4 regions of the Pantoea sp. X-Soil-MYKO-1289 genome follow, and region 4 is predicted to be linked to each of the others. Evidence: predicted binding sites of a transcription regulator. Region 4 holds the regulator's gene; each other region holds the start of a gene.
What was found. Region 4 encodes LexA, which represses DNA repair genes until DNA is damaged. Its sites were predicted from a motif close to TNCTGTATGTACATACAGNA; they were not measured.
Positions count from the first base shown of each region.

Region 1: the regulator LexA is predicted to act here: its motif matches at 1,540-1,559, upstream of AC6I7Z_RS06990 (DNA translocase FtsK 4TM domain-containing protein).
Region 2: the regulator LexA is predicted to act here: its motif matches at 1,962-1,981, upstream of dinG (ATP-dependent DNA helicase DinG).
Region 3: the regulator LexA is predicted to act here: its motif matches at 2,333-2,352, upstream of AC6I7Z_RS20540 (YebG family protein).

Region 1 is NZ_AP036004.1:1,457,409-1,461,143, reverse strand. Features, by position in the region: gene AC6I7Z_RS06990 (DNA translocase FtsK 4TM domain-containing protein) at 1-1,478, opposite strand, end outside; gene lrp (leucine-responsive transcriptional regulator Lrp) at 1,598-2,092, opposite strand; gene trxB (thioredoxin-disulfide reductase) at 2,621-3,589, shown strand; gene cydD (heme ABC transporter permease/ATP-binding protein CydD) at 3,726-3,735, shown strand, end outside.
Region 2 is NZ_AP036004.1:1,376,969-1,380,703, forward strand. Features, by position in the region: gene AC6I7Z_RS06600 (GNAT family N-acetyltransferase) at 1-115, shown strand, start outside; gene AC6I7Z_RS06605 (GNAT family N-acetyltransferase) at 112-579, shown strand; gene AC6I7Z_RS06610 (histidine-type phosphatase) at 564-1,823, opposite strand; gene dinG (ATP-dependent DNA helicase DinG) at 2,007-3,735, shown strand, end outside.
Region 3 is NZ_AP036005.1:239,979-243,713, reverse strand. Features, by position in the region: gene proP (glycine betaine/L-proline transporter ProP) at 1-1,129, shown strand, start outside; gene AC6I7Z_RS20545 (cupin domain-containing protein) at 1,291-1,629, shown strand; gene AC6I7Z_RS20540 (YebG family protein) at 1,977-2,318, opposite strand; gene AC6I7Z_RS20535 (SIR2 family protein) at 2,424-3,218, opposite strand; gene AC6I7Z_RS20530 (non-canonical purine NTP pyrophosphatase) at 3,215-3,735, opposite strand, start outside.
Region 4 is NZ_AP036004.1:3,734,056-3,737,790, reverse strand. Features, by position in the region: gene plsB (glycerol-3-phosphate 1-O-acyltransferase PlsB) at 1-1,069, opposite strand, end outside; gene AC6I7Z_RS17810 (diacylglycerol kinase) at 1,198-1,566, shown strand; gene lexA (transcriptional repressor LexA) at 1,673-2,287, shown strand; gene dinF (MATE family efflux transporter DinF) at 2,418-3,735, shown strand, end outside.

The DNA of each region.
Region 1 (3,735 bases), 2.3 Mb from region 4:
GCATGCGCCTCTGCTGGCCGATCGGCCTCGGCGCGCTGCTGCTCTTGCGCTTTGGCTTTTTCTTCCGCCATACGCTGCGAAGGCAGCTTGATGCCGTAGGAGGCGAGCTCGCGTCGCGTCGGCAGTTTTACCGGATTAGGACGCGGCAGCGCCGGTCCAATGCCCTGCTTCACCTGCGGATTGTGGTTGGTTTCCGGCACGATATCGAACAGCGGCGCAGAGCTTGCCTGCGCGGCGGCAGCGGCAGCGGCGCTCGCCGTTGCGGTCATATCGGCGTCGCGCCAGTTGCCCATCTGCGGACCTTCGTCCTCTTCCCAGCCGGTAAAGGCGGGCGCGGCAGGCTCTTGCGGCATCTCAAAACGGTAGCGCGGCGGCTCGACGGGCGCTGCGGGCTGCTCGGTCGCTGGCGCAAAGGCGCTGGCGGGCTGCTGAGGCGCGGAGAAGGCGTTAGGCGTCGAAGCCTGTACGGCGGTCGGAGTCTGTACGGCCGCAGCCGCTACAGGCGCGGCGGACGTTGCAGCAGGCGCGGAGAATGTCGGCGTCGCTGGCGAACTACCCGCTTCTGGCGTAGCCGGAGCAGGCGTAACGGCCGGTACCGCATTCGTCGCCGAAGCGGCGGCAGTCGGCGCTGGCGACGCGGCAGCGGCAACGCCTGCGGCCTGGGCGGCGGACGTCAGCGCGGCGTCCGTCGCCGCAGCGGCTTTCGCCAGCAGCGGATCGGCGGCATCAGGCGCAGCCTGAGCGGCCGGCGCGCGCGGCGCGGCAAGCAGCACATCCTCTTCATCCTGCGCGGCCGCCTCAAAGCGCGGCGCGACGTCAGCGTCGATCTCGTCCTCGTCTTCCTGCCACGGCTCGTCGCGGCGCGAACGGTTGCTGGCGAACGTCAGCACGCCCATTACTACGCCGCCGATGCGCTCGGCGATGGTCAGCCATGACCAGCCGGTATAGAGCGTAATGCCCGCCGCCCAGACGCAGAGCAGCGCCAGCGTGCCGGTAGCCGGCGAGAACCAGGGCGCAATGGCGTTGCTCACCAGGCTGCCGATAACGCCGCCGGAGGCGAAATACCAGATATCGTCGGCGTTGAGCGCGGCCAGGCCGCAGGTGGTCACTACCAGCGCCAGCACGCCGATCAGGCGCAGGCCGATAGCGAAATAGTCGATGTAGTCCTGCTGATCGCGCTGGCGAAAGGCGATCCAGCAGAGTCCGACGATCACCGGCGGAATGGCGTAGGCCATTACGCCGAAGCTAAACAGCAGCGTATCCGCCAGCCAGGCCCCCACGCCGCCGCCGAGATTATGAATCGGCTCATGCCAGGCGGTTTGCGACCAGCTCGGATCGGAAGGATTGAAGCTGACGAGCGAGACCATCAGATAGACGGCGAAAAGCGAGACGAGAATAAGCAACGCTTCCAGCAGACGACGCCCACTGCTCAGCGGTTTTAACGAAACTTCTTTGTCTTCTGTGTATTCCTGGCTCAAGAGAACTCTCCAGGTGCCTGTAAATTATGAAGGCAACAGCGTCGGGCAAGCCCGACGCTGGTCCTGTATGAATTCACAGGAGTGTATCGAAATATCGCAGGTTTTGCACCTGCGCTGCGTTATCGGGTTTTGATCACCAGCCGATTACTCTGTTTGACCTCTTCCATCACCACGTAAGTGCGGGTGTCGTTGACCCCCGGCAGGCGCAGCAGGGTTTCGCCAAGCAGCTTACGGTAGGCGGACATATCCGGCACGCGCGTCTTCAGCAGGTAGTCGAAGTCGCCGGAAACCAGGTGACACTCTTGAGTTTCCTCAAGTTTTTGCACAGCGGCGTTAAACTGTTCAAACACATCCGGCGCGCCACGATTCAGAGTAATCTCAACAAAAACCAGCAGCGATGCATCGAGATAGTGCGGGTTAAGCTGCGCGGTATAGCCAAGAATAAAACCCTGACGTTCCAGACGACGCACACGCTCAAGACATGGCGTAGGCGATAATCCTACGCGTTTGGAAAGCTCTACGTTGGAAATACGACCATCTTTCTGAAGCTCATTCAGAATATTTCTGTCGATCCTGTCGAGATCTTTTCCGGGGCGTTTCTTATTGTCTACCATTATTATTGTCTCTCTTAATTCCTTCCCTTTACCTGCCACGCCCTGGAAACGTTCACTGTTCAAGGCATTAGTGAAGCGAAGAATCAAAGCCTGTGCGCTGTCGCGCATCCATCCGCATGACGCATGTTGTCTGTCCACATCATGCGTCATTACCTATGCCAGGCTGTAATTTATCGGGAATAAAGGGGCAAAACGAGGAACGAAACCCTGTTTTGACTCTCTCCTTCTTCTTCGCTTCTGCCATTGTTTTCGCAAAAGCGCAGGCGATTGTCAAAGTAAAAAGACCAAATTCAGGACAAGATGCCAGACAGACTGCTGGGTAACTGTTTTTAAATGAGAATTTTTGTACTTTTGCACCAGTAAAAACCGATTATTGCCCCCTTTTAGCGCAGCCGACGTGCAGAACCCGCCGTTATCGTCTACGCCGTTTGCAGCTATCGGCAACAAAATTCCTCAGCCCTTTTTTTGCCACGGTAAATTCCCTACAATCCCAGGTCATGTTGTCAGCCGAATGAAACTGAGGATCATATGAGTACGGCCAAACACAGTAAATTGCTCATTCTGGGCTCAGGCCCAGCGGGTTATACCGCAGCGGTCTATGCTGCTCGCGCTAACCTGAATCCGGTGCTGATCACCGGCCTCGAAAAAGGCGGTCAGCTGACCACCACCACCGAGGTAGAGAACTGGCCCGGCGACCCGCACGATCTCACTGGTCCCTCGCTGATGGAGCGCATGCATGAGCATGCCGAAAAATTCAACACGGAAATCATTTTCGACCATATTCACACCGTCGATCTGCAGAACCGTCCGTTCCGTCTTATCGGCGACAGCGCCGAATACACCGCTGACGCGCTGATTATCGCGACCGGCGCTTCGGCGCGCTATCTGGGCCTGCCTTCCGAAGAGGCGTTTAAAGGCAAAGGCGTTTCCGCCTGCGCCACCTGCGACGGCTTCTTTTACCGCAACCAGAAAGTCGCGGTGATCGGCGGCGGCAATACCGCGGTGGAAGAGGCGCTCTATCTGGCGAACATCGCGGCGGAAGTGCACCTGATTCACCGTCGCGACAGCTTCCGCGCGGAGAAAATCCTGATCGATCGCCTGATGGAAAAAGTGCGCAGCGGCAATATCGTGCTGCACACCGATCGCACGCTGGAAGAGGTGGTTGGCGACCAGATGGGCGTGACCGGCCTGACGCTGCGCTCGACGCTGAACGAAGCGGAGACCGAGTCGCTGGAAGTGGCGGGTCTGTTCGTCGCCATCGGCCATAGCCCGAATACGGCGATCTTCGAAGGCCAGCTGGCGCTGGAGAACGGCTATATCAAGGTTCAGTCCGGCCTGCACGGCAACGCTACCCAGACCAGCATCCCCGGCGTGTTCGCCGCAGGCGACGTGATGGACCATATCTATCGCCAGGCGATCACCTCTGCCGGCACCGGCTGTATGGCCGCGCTGGACGCCGAGCGCTATCTCGACGGTCTGGTTAAAAACGATCGGTGAGTTGTTAATTAGCTGATCTTACTTATTCGGGGCGACTGTTTTTCAGTCGCCTTTTTTTATGCCGCCGTGCTAGATTCAGGCGCCTGAAAGCTACCTTCTTATTCTTTCCTGGATATCGATAACGCTACGGTCTCGCATGAACAAAA
Region 2 (3,735 bases), 2.4 Mb from region 4:
CTATCTTTCGCTCGGCTGGCAGATTGCCGGCTCGATTCCAGGCTACGCCGAATCGATCGCGGGCGAGCTGGAGGCGACGACGGTAATGTTTAAGCCGCTGAAGCCCCTGCCATGATCCAGGTCGCGCGTGAAGATGCGGATCATCCCGACGCTCGCTGGCTGCTGGATCGGCTTTCCGACACCCTGGCGCAGTTAACCGGCAGCAGCGGCCGTGCCCGTTTTGATGCGGCGGAAATGGCGATGCCGGGACGCTGCTTCGCCGTGGCCCGGAATGCGCAGCGGCAGCCGGTTGGATGCGGCGCCTTTCGCCCGCTGCAGCCCGGCGTGGCTGAGCTTAAACGCATGTTCGCGCTGCCCGGAAGCCAGGGCGCTGGCGCGGCGCTGCTGCACTTCCTTGAGCAGCAGGCGCTGCTGGCGGGATATCGCCAGCTGTGGCTGGAGACGCGCCGCGTCAACGCGCGCGCGCTGGCGTTTTACGCACGCCACGGCTTTCAGCCTATTGCCGCATTCGGACCTTATGCCGCAATGCCGCAGGCGCAATGTCTGGGCAAACGGCTGGATGGTCAGGGCAGCGCATAGCTGACCGGCGTCACCGCCCGCGGGTCAATCTGCTGGCTTAGCGTGCGAACGGCACGCGCCAGCGGGCAGAGGGTGCCCACCGGCGTCACACGGCATCCCGCCTGCCGCCACTCCTCGCGCAGCAGCGGATGCGCGGCGTCGATCGGCTGCAAACGGCGCAGGTCATCCAGGCTTTGCGCCTGAAAATAGACGCGCAGAAAGCGTTCACCGCTGGCGTTGTCGCGCCAGCGCTCCAGCACAAGAGCGCCGCCGGGCGGGATATTGCCGCGCGCGTAGCCGGGCAGCGTCCAGCTAAAGCCCATCAGAGTACGCACCATCGCGATATTGGTGTCGTGAGCCACCAGCAGCAGCCAGCGCGCATGTGGCGCGGCGTCGCGGCTTTCCGCTGCCTCCAGCATAGCGTTGAGCAGAATCGAGCCGCGCTTTTGCGCGCTGTAGAGCACGTCGTTGCTGAGGTCGTAGTTCGCCGTCAGCAGCGGGAGAATGGCGGTGATCTGCGCCGAGCGGGTGATATGGCCCCAGGCGATCTGGCTGAGCGGCAGGTTCTCGCTCCAGCCGAGGCGCAGCGTTTCCGCCATGCTCGCCATCACGCTCAGGCCGGCGATATAGGCGTGGCCGCCTTTGCTCTGGCGGATCTGCCACGGCTGATCGAACAGCGCGCACTGGGCGTCCGAGAGACACACCGCCTGCTTCAGCGCCTGAACGGCGGGCTGTAGCGCCCGCTGCCGCGCGGCCAGATCGCCCGCCTTCGCCGCGACCGCCGCCCGCTGCCGCGCAGGATCGGTCGCCGTTGCGGCGAAGGCGTCGGTCTGGAACAGCGGATCGGCTTCATCTGCCACGTGATGCACCGGCACGCCGCAGCCGGGAAAGGCGCCGTCCACCAGCGCTTCGGCGGTGGCGCGGGTGCGCTGCAGCGGGCTGGCGCGCACGTAGATATCCTGCGGCTGCGGGCAGCCGGCCGTCAGCAGGCCGAGCTGACGATAATGTTCGCCCTCCCAGCGCCCTTTATTGACCACCGCCGCATAGCCGTGGCCCGTCAGCTCGCCGTCGCGCGTGCTCCATACCGTCCAGGGACGCTGCGTGGCGGCCTCGATCTCTTTGCGGTTGCCCGGCGTGGGCGGACGCACGCCGTGGCGGCTCAGCTCCACCACCTGCTCCAGCTGATAGGTCGGCTGCGCGGCGGCCTGCGCCATCCAGAGCAGCAGGGCGCAGAGAGCGGCAAAGGCGCGGTGGGGAAAAATCATCTCTTCTTCCTTATGAGAACGGCGGTGATGCGACACCATAGCGCTGAAGCCCGGCCGCTGGCTACGGCAAGATTTTTCCGCTGCGCAATTCTTCGAGACGGCGCGAAAAAATGCGCCTCAAAGCTGACGCTGGCGGATTACTGTGTAAAAATACAGGCCATTTTCACCCGGCGGTAAACGACTATGGCCCTGACAGCAGCAATAAAAAGCCAGATAGCGCAGTGGTATAAGGCGCTACAGCAGCAGGTGCCGGACTTTATTCCCCGCGCGCCGCAGCGCCAGATGATCGCCGAAGTGGCGAAGTGCCTGGCGGGCGACGACGCGCGCCATCTGGCGATTGAGGCGCCGACCGGCGTCGGCAAAACCCTCTCTTACCTGATCCCCGGCATCGCGGCGAGCCGCGCCGAAGAGAAGACCCTGATCGTCAGCACCGCCAACGTGGCGCTGCAGGATCAGATCTTTACCAAAGATCTGCCTCTGCTGAAAAAGATCATTCCCGATCTTACCTTTACCGCCGCCTTCGGGCGCGGTCGCTACGTCTGTCCGCGCAATCTGGCGGCGCTGGCGGCCAGCGACGACCAGCAGGGCGATCTGCTGCTCTATCTTGACGACGAGGCGGTAAGCAGCACTCAGGAGGAGCAGACGCAGTGCGGCCGACTGGAGAAGGCGCTCGGCAGCTACGCCTGGGACGGACTGCGCGACCACAGCGAAGAGAATATCAGCGACAGCCTGTGGCAGCGCCTCTCGACCGACAAAGCGAGCTGTCTCGGCGCGCACTGCCGCTGGTATCGCGAATGTCCCTTTTTCGTCGCCCGTCGTGAAATCGAGCAGGTGGATGTCGTGGTGGCTAACCATGCGCTAGTGATGGCGGCGATGGAGAACGAGTCGGTGCTGCCGCCGCCGAAGCACCTGATGCTGGTGCTGGACGAAGGCCACCATCTGCCGGAGGTGGCGCGCGACGCGCTGGAGATGAGCGCCGACATCACGCCCGGCTGGAGCAGCCTGCAGCTCGATCTCTTCGTGCGGCTGGTAGAGGGCATTATGACGCAGATGCGCCCGAAATCGCCGCCGCCGCTCAGCAACCCCGAGCGTCTCAAGGCGCACTGCGAGGAACTGCGCGAGCTGCTGACGACGCTGAGCCAGGCGCTCAATCCGCTGCTGCCCGCCGACAACCAGCCGGGCGAGTTTCGCTTTGTGCTCGGCGAGCTGCCTGAAGAGCTGCTGGCCCTCTGCGCGCGCCTGTTCAAGCTGAGCGACGCGCTGCGCGGCCTGGCGGAAGGACTGATCAACGCCCTCAGCGAACAGACCGGCAGCGTCGATCTGATGCGTTTGCACCGCAATCTGCTGCAGCTTAACCGCCAGTTCGGCTGGTTCGAATCAGTCAGCAAGCTGTGGCGGCTGGCGGCAATGCCGAAAGCGTCGGGCGCGCCGGTGTCGAAGTGGATCACGCGCGAGCTGCGCGACGGCCAGGCGCATCTGCTGTTTCACTGCGCCGGCATTCGCGTCAGCGATCAGCTGGAGAAGCTGCTGTGGCGCAAAATTCCTCATGTGGTGATGACCTCCGCTACGCTGCGCTCGCTCAACAGCTTCGGCCGCCTGCAGGAGATGTCGGGCCTGAGCGAGAAAGCCGGCGACCGATTCGTGGCGCTCGACTCGCCCTTTAATCACGTCGAGCAGGGCAAGCTGGTGATCCCGCAGATGCGCTATGAGCCGCTGCTGGCGAACGAAGCGGAGCATATCGCCGAAATGGCGGCCTTTTTCCGTCAGCAGATGAAAGAGGAGAAGCACAAAGGGGTGCTGGTGCTGTTCGCCAGCGGCCGCGCGATGCAGCAGTTCGTCGCACAATTGCCTGAGCTGCGCCTGACCATGCTAGTGCAGGGCGATCAGCCGCGCTCGCGTCTGGTGGATCTGC
Region 3 (3,735 bases), on a different replicon from region 4:
GCTGGCGATGACCATGATCATGATGTCGATCGGCACCTTTTGCATCGGCCTGATCCCCTCTTACGCCAGCATCGGCATTCTGGCGCCGATATTGCTGCTGGTCGCGCGACTGGTGCAGGGATTCTCCACCGGCGGCGAATATGGCGGCGCGGCGACCTTTATCGCCGAATACTCCACCGATAACCGTCGCGGCTTTATGGGTAGCTTTCTCGAGTTCGGCACCCTCGGCGGCTATCTGCTGGGCGCAGGCTTCGTCACCGCGCTGACCTCGGTGCTGCCGGAGCAGACCATGCTCGACTGGGGCTGGCGCGTTCCCTTCTTCGTCGCCGCGCCGCTTGGCCTGTTCGGCCTCTATGTGCGGCTCAAGCTGGAAGAGACCCCGGCGTTCCAGCAGCATATGGAGAAGCAGGAGGCACTTGAGCACAGCAAACCGGCGATGACGGTGGTGCAGATGCTGAAGAAGTATCACAAGCCGATGCTGAAATGTATTGGTCTGGTGCTGCTGTTTAACGTCTCCAACTACATGCTGACCTCCTATATGCCGAGCTATCTGACCGGCATCCTCGGCATGGGCGAGCTGAGCAGCCTGCTGCTGATTATGGTGGTGATGTTCGTGATGATGCCGCTGACGCTGTTCTGGGGACACTGGGCCGATCGCCTTGGCCGTCGCCCGGTCATCGGCAGCGGCGCGATTGGCCTGATCCTGCTGGCGATCCCCTGCATGATGCTGGTGACGTCGGGCAATATGTGGCTTGTGTTCGCCGGACTGATTGTGCTGGGCGCGCTGCATACCTGCTTCAGCGGCTCGATGCCCGCCACCCTGCCGGCGCTGTTTGTTACCGACATCCGCTACAGCGCGCTGGCTATCGGCTTTAACCTCTCCGTGTCGCTGTTCGGCGGCACCACGCCGTTGATTACCGCCTGGCTGGTGGATACCACGCATAACCTGATGATGCCCGCCTACTACCTGATGGGCGCAGGCGTGATTGGCCTGATCACCGTGCTGACGCTGCACGAATCGGCGCGTAAACCGCTGCGCGGCTCCTCGCCTGCGGTAGCCAGCGAGGCCGAGGCGCACCGTCTGATTAAAAAGCTGCGTTCGCGCAATAAAGCGCGTCCGGCGCAGTAACCAGGTCATCGCTTCACTATAAAAAACCCGCCAGCGGCGGGTTTTCTTTTATCCAGGGTATGAAAAGCGAGCATCAGAAACAAGATGATTGAAAAGACGTGTTTTTTTGCCGGCAGAATCGTTATGGTATCGGTTCCATAACGCGGATAAGGAAGATCAACATGGTATCGAAAGAGAATGCCGAACACTATTTCTGGGGCGACAAATGCGAGGGCTGGACACTGCTGCAGCGGCAGGATCTCACGATCATCCACGAGCGGATGCCCGCCGGTACAGCGGAGATTCGTCACTATCATGCCCAGAGTCGGCAATTCTTTTTTGTACTGCGCGGCACGCTCTGTATGGAGCTAGAAGGCGAGCGTCACCTGCTTAACGCTCATGAGGGTCTGGAAATCCCTCCCGAAGCGAAGCATCAGGCCCGTAACGACAGCGACAGCGAGGTCGAATTTCTGGTGATCTCGCACCCCACCACGCGCGGCGATCGTACCGACCTGCCCTAAGCTTTTTGATCTACGCCGAGGTAACGCTTTAGCGCTGTATGCAGGTTTTTTGATCCAGAACAATCCGCGCCTCGCAGCCTTCTGTCAATTTGTGTCAACGGTTCCGGTAACCGCACATCTAATGGAGGCAGGCTGATGACGAGTAAATTAGGTTTAACGGCAGGTTTAGTGGTGTGGCTGGTCTATGTGGCGTGGATGGCAAGCTACTATTTCGGCACCTTCTCTCTGTTCGCTCACTGACGCGCAAAAGCCTGCGGATCAGGGGCGCCTGACTGCCGAGGCTACTCATATACGAAAATGCGCCGCAGGCAAAAGCGCTGCGGCGCGTCTTTGATATCAGGATAACGTTAAGCGGCCTTAACGGCGCGCACTTTCTTGGTTTGAGCGACGTCGCCTTCGGCGCTCTGATCAGCGCCTTCTGCGGCGCGCACGTTTTTCGCCGCGTCAGCCGCATCCGGAAGTTTGCTGGTGCGCAGGATATGCTGAATCGCATCTTTCTGCTCTGCAAGCAACAGGCCGAGCGTTTCCGCCTGAGACTCATCCATATCGGGCTGATGCTGCGCTAACCAGTCGGTAAAGGCCTCCGCCATGTCGAGCATCTTGTCGTAGGCATCCGCCTCTTTTTTGCTGGCAAACGTCATTTTCTCTTCACCCTTCTTGACGACTACGTATTTAATTTCGACAGCCATTTTTGCCTCTCCGATACTGTTAATATATACAGTATATCCCTCATACGGACAGATTGCATCCTTTTTTCAACGCTATCGCCACGCCAGGTGAAATGAAATTTTGCCTTATGAAATCAATTCATTAAGAAAGTCCGCCAGCGCTTTGCGCGGGTCGTCCTCTTCCGACACGATCATTTCGATTCCCCACTGCCCCAGCACTTCGCGCGCCACCGGATTATTGCGGTTGGTGAAGAGATATGACTTCGGCCGCGCGGTCGCCAGGCCGGTTCTGCCCCACATTTTCGTCAGGCGGTAGAACAGCAGGCGGATATTAAAATCGCTGATGCTGTAGCCGACGAACAGCACCGAATTGCCCATCACGTCGTGGGTCAGTTTGATATCGAGCGGCGAGTCGAAATAGAGGCGTTCAAAATAGCTGCTTTCATCCAGCACGATAGAGGTGTCGTCGTCGAAATCGCCGTGCAGTTTGATGATATGTCGCTTGTCCTCGGTGAGCGCCACCAGATCCGCCGCGTTGGCGACTTTGCTATAGGGCACGCCGTGCGCCTCATGCGCCGCTTCCAGCCAGCGGTCATAGTTGGTGGTATAGATGCGGCTAAAGTTGCCCTGCGTAATCATGGTATGAATTTCTGACGACCGGACATCAATGTCCGGGCGATGCCACTCGCGATCCATCCAGCTGCGCAGCGGCCCCAGCGACCCTTTCTTCTGCTTGTAGTATTCCGCCAGCGAAAGATGGGTGCCGTAGGTGTTGAAGATTTTCGGATCGTAGCCCAGCTCGTTCGCCAGATGAGCGATCAGCTCATGCCACTCCGGCAGCCCCAGATTGCGCGAGATGCCGGCGCCGGCGAAGAGGATCAGCTTGCCAGAGTCATAGGCGCGTTTCAGTTCAGGTTTCATGCCACTCCTCGGGCGGTTTTCAGAAATTCAGCGAAGCGATCGAGCGCCAGCTTACGCATCGAGATCTCATTTTTCAGCTCGCCCATCTCGGCGAAAGTCTGGCTATAACCTTCCGGGATAAACACGCAGTCCCACTGAAACTCACGTGGCCCGACGGGTCTGGCGGCAATGGTGCCGCGCACTTCGCCATGAAACTGATACATTTTGCGTCCGTCGCAGTAGCCCAGCACGGTTTTCGCCGTCACCGCCTGGCTGTCGAGCCCCTGCACCAGCTTGGCGAAACGCTCCGCCTCCAGCCGGTTCCAGAAGATGCGCGTCAGCCCGGCTGGCAGACCGTTTAGCCCATCGAGATAGAGACCGGTATGTTCGACAAACAGCGGGCGACCGATAATGGAAAACGCCCTGGTGAGCTTGTCGCGTACCAGCGCAATTTCGTTTTCCGTCTGGATTTCGTCGATGCGACGCGAGATAGGCAGGACGTCGACGCCCACCGGTTCGAGGATTTTGCGTACCTCGG
Region 4 (3,735 bases):
AGGTGCGGCGAATAAAGAACGCGCCCAGGCGGCGGAAGATTGGCCCGGCTGGCCAGAAGTTCAGGTTGATGCCTGCGGCGATATGCGGCGGCACCAGCCCCTGGTGATAAAGCACGTAGGAGAGCAGCAGGTAATCCATATGGCTGCGATGGCAGGGCACATAGACGATCTCGTGGCCATCTTCCGCCAGCTGGCGCACGCGTTCGCCGCCGTTGACGTTGATGCCCTGATAGAGACGGCTCCACAGCCAGCCCATCACGCGATCGGTAACGCGGATCGCCTCATAGGAGAAGTCGGCGGCGATCTCCTCCATCATTTCGACGGCGTTCTGCTGCGCCTTCTCATGGGAAAGCTTTTTACTGCGCGCCTCTTCTTCCACCGCTTTTTCAATCGCCTTGGACTGCAGCAGCTTGTTGAAGAGATCCTGACGCGCCGGCAGACGCGGGCCGACCGCGGCTAAACGCTGGCGCGCGAAATGAATGCGCGCCACGCGCGCCAGTTTCTGCGCGATCGATTTGTCGGTGCCATGCTGCGTCGCCATCCAGCGCAGCGAAACGGTGGGGGAAAAGCGCACAAAGCTGTCGCGGCCGTGCCAGATAATAGCGAAGAACTTTTCAACCCCGTTAAGCTCGCGCAGGTGTGGCGCATCGTCGCCCTGAACCTCGCGGCCAGGCGCGCGCCCGAACATCACCGATACCGGCAGCATCTGGATATCGAGCTGAGGATTGCTGCGGTGCAGATCGAGGTACTCGTGGAAAATCTTCACCGATTCCGTATTCGGCCCGAAATGGGGGAATACGCGCGGACCGTCGTGGATAAACACGTGGCGCGGCAGCAGCGCGCCGTCGATTTCCAGCGGCGACAGCGGATCGGGCAAATTATGCTTCAGACACTGCTGGCGCAGCGTCAGCAAATCCGCCTTGGAATCGTATGGCAGCACGTACATAATCGGCCGCGTCGGATCGAGTCCATGTTCGGAAACGGGATCGCCCGGAATAGCCTTCGTTTTTACCAGAATAGAAAGTGGTAAATTCAACAATTTATAATAAAGTTTACGCCAACCTGACATAGACAACATGAAGCCTCTTGTTAGCAAAGCGCCGCAAGCATATCAGAAAGTGCTGCGAAGATCTGTGGTGGTGCCAAACGCACCTGGCCCAGACATTGACGTCAAACAACTAAAAGGGTTCCCTCGCAATGGCAAGTAATACCACCGGTTTACTCAGGATTGTAAAAGCGGCAGGCTACTCGTGGCAGGGGCTGCGCGCCGCCTGGCAGCATGAAGCCGCGTTTCGTCAGGAAGCTACGGCCGCCATCGTCGCGATCGTCATCGCCTGCTGGCTGGATGTCGACACCGTGGCGCGCATCCTGATGATCGGATCGGTGGTGCTGGTGATCATCGTCGAGATCCTCAACAGCGCGATTGAAGCGGTGGTCGACCGCATCGGCCAGGAGCGTCATCCGCTGGCGGGGCGGGCGAAAGATATGGGATCCGCCGCCGTCTTGCTCACTATCATACTGGCGCTGTTTGTCTGGGTCGCGCTGCTCTGGACCCATTTGCGATAGCCTTTCCAGAATTACCCAAATGGCTGTTATTTCCCTGGGTTTTGGTTTTCATTTCGCCAATACCTGTATATACTCACAGCGACTGTATAAACAACCAGGGGGCGGGATGAAAGCATTAACCACCAGGCAGCAACAGGTTTATGACCTGATTCGCGACCATATCAACCAGACGGGCATGCCGCCAACGCGTGCGGAGATCGCCTCGCAGCTGGGGTTCCGTTCCCCCAACGCCGCCGAAGAACACCTCAAAGCGCTGGCGCGTAAAGGCGTTATCGAGATCGTTTCCGGCGCATCACGCGGCATTCGCCTGCTGATGGAAGAGGAAGAGTCCAACGGACTGCCGTTAATCGGCCGCGTCGCCGCCGGCGAGCCGCTGCTGGCGCAGGAACACATTGAAACGCACTACAAAGTCGATCCCGACCTGTTCAAGCCCTCTGCTGACTTCCTGCTGCGCGTCGCCGGTATGTCGATGAAAGATATCGGCATTATGGATGGCGATCTGCTGGCTGTGCATAAAACGCAGGATGTACGTAACGGTCAGGTCGTCGTGGCGCGCATTGATGACGAAGTCACGGTAAAGCGCTGGAAAAAGCAGGGCACCGTGGTTCATCTGCTGCCGGAAAACAACGACTTCGAGCCGATTATCGTCGACACCCGCACGCAGTCGCTGACCGTTGAAGGTCTGGCGGTAGGCGTGGTGCGCAACGGCGAGTGGCTCTGACCGCTGGCCTTCAGACGCCTGCATCCCTTCGTCAGGCGTCTGTACGCTAATCTTTTCACGCGTCTCCTGCGGCTAACGTCGCGCCGGGGCCGCCTCGCTTCTTTTAACGTTTTCAGGCATGGACCGGCTGATGCGTCTCTTCTCTGCTGACGACCGACAACTCTGGCGGCTGGCGCTGCCGATGATCCTCTCCAATATCACCGTGCCGCTGCTTGGCCTGGTGGACACTGCCGTTATCGGCCATCTCGACAGTCCGGTTTACCTTGGCGGCGTAGCGATTGGCGCGACCGCGACCAGCTTCGTCTTTATGCTTTTACTCTTTCTGCGCATGAGCACCACCGGCATTACCGCGCAGGCCTTTGGCGCGCGGGATACGCAGGCGCTGGCGCGCGCCCTGACGCAGCCGCTACTGATGGCGCTGCTTGCGGGCCTGCTGTTTATCCTGCTGCGCGAGCCGCTCAGCGCGCTGACAGGTCGGCTGGCGGGCGGCGATCCGCAGGTGCAGGAGCAGGCCGCGATCTTTATTAATATCCGCTGGCTCAGCGCGCCGGCGACGCTGGCGAATATGGTGATCCTCGGCTGGCTGCTGGGCGTGCAGTACGCCCGCGCGCCGGTCGTGCTGCTGGTGGTGGGCAACGCGGTCAATATTCTGCTCGATCTCTGGCTGGTGCTCGGGCTGAAGTGGGGCGTGGCAGGGGCGGCGAGCGCCACGGCGCTGGCGGAATATGTTACGCTGGCGGTCGGACTGGCGATGGTGTGGCGCGTACTGAAGCTACGCGGCATCTCGATAGCGATGTTGAAAGAGAGCTGGCGCGGCGATATCAGCCGCCTGCTGCGCCTCAATCGCGACATTATGCTGCGCTCGCTGCTGCTGCAGCTCTGCTTTGCCTCGCTGACGCTTATCGGCGCGCGACTGGGGTCGGAAATTGTCGCCGCTAATGCCGTGCTGCTGATGTTCATCACCTTTACCGCCTATGCGCTCGACGGCTTCGCCTACGCGGTGGAAGCCGTCTCCGGCGAGGCCTATGGCGCGCGCGACGGCAAACGACTGCTGTCGGTGTGGCGCGCCGCCTGCCGACAGGCGGGCATGGTCGCGCTCGCCTTTGCGCTTATTTACGCGGCGAGCGGCGACGCTATCGTGTCGATGCTGACCTCGCTGGAGTCGCTGCGGCAGCTGGTCGATCGCTATCTTATCTGGCAGATCGTTCTGCCGCTGGCGGGCGTATGGTGCTATCTGCTGGACGGCCTGTTTATCGGCGCGACGCGCGGACGCGAAATGCGCAACAGTATGGCGATGGCCGCGCTGGGCTATTTCCTGACATTGCTGACTCTCCCCTGGCTAGGCAATCACGGTTTATGGCTGGCGGTCACGGTTTTTCTTGCGCTACGCGGCGTTTCGCTTTGGCTGATCTGGCGGCGTGAATGGCGCTTAAAACGCTGGTTTCAAA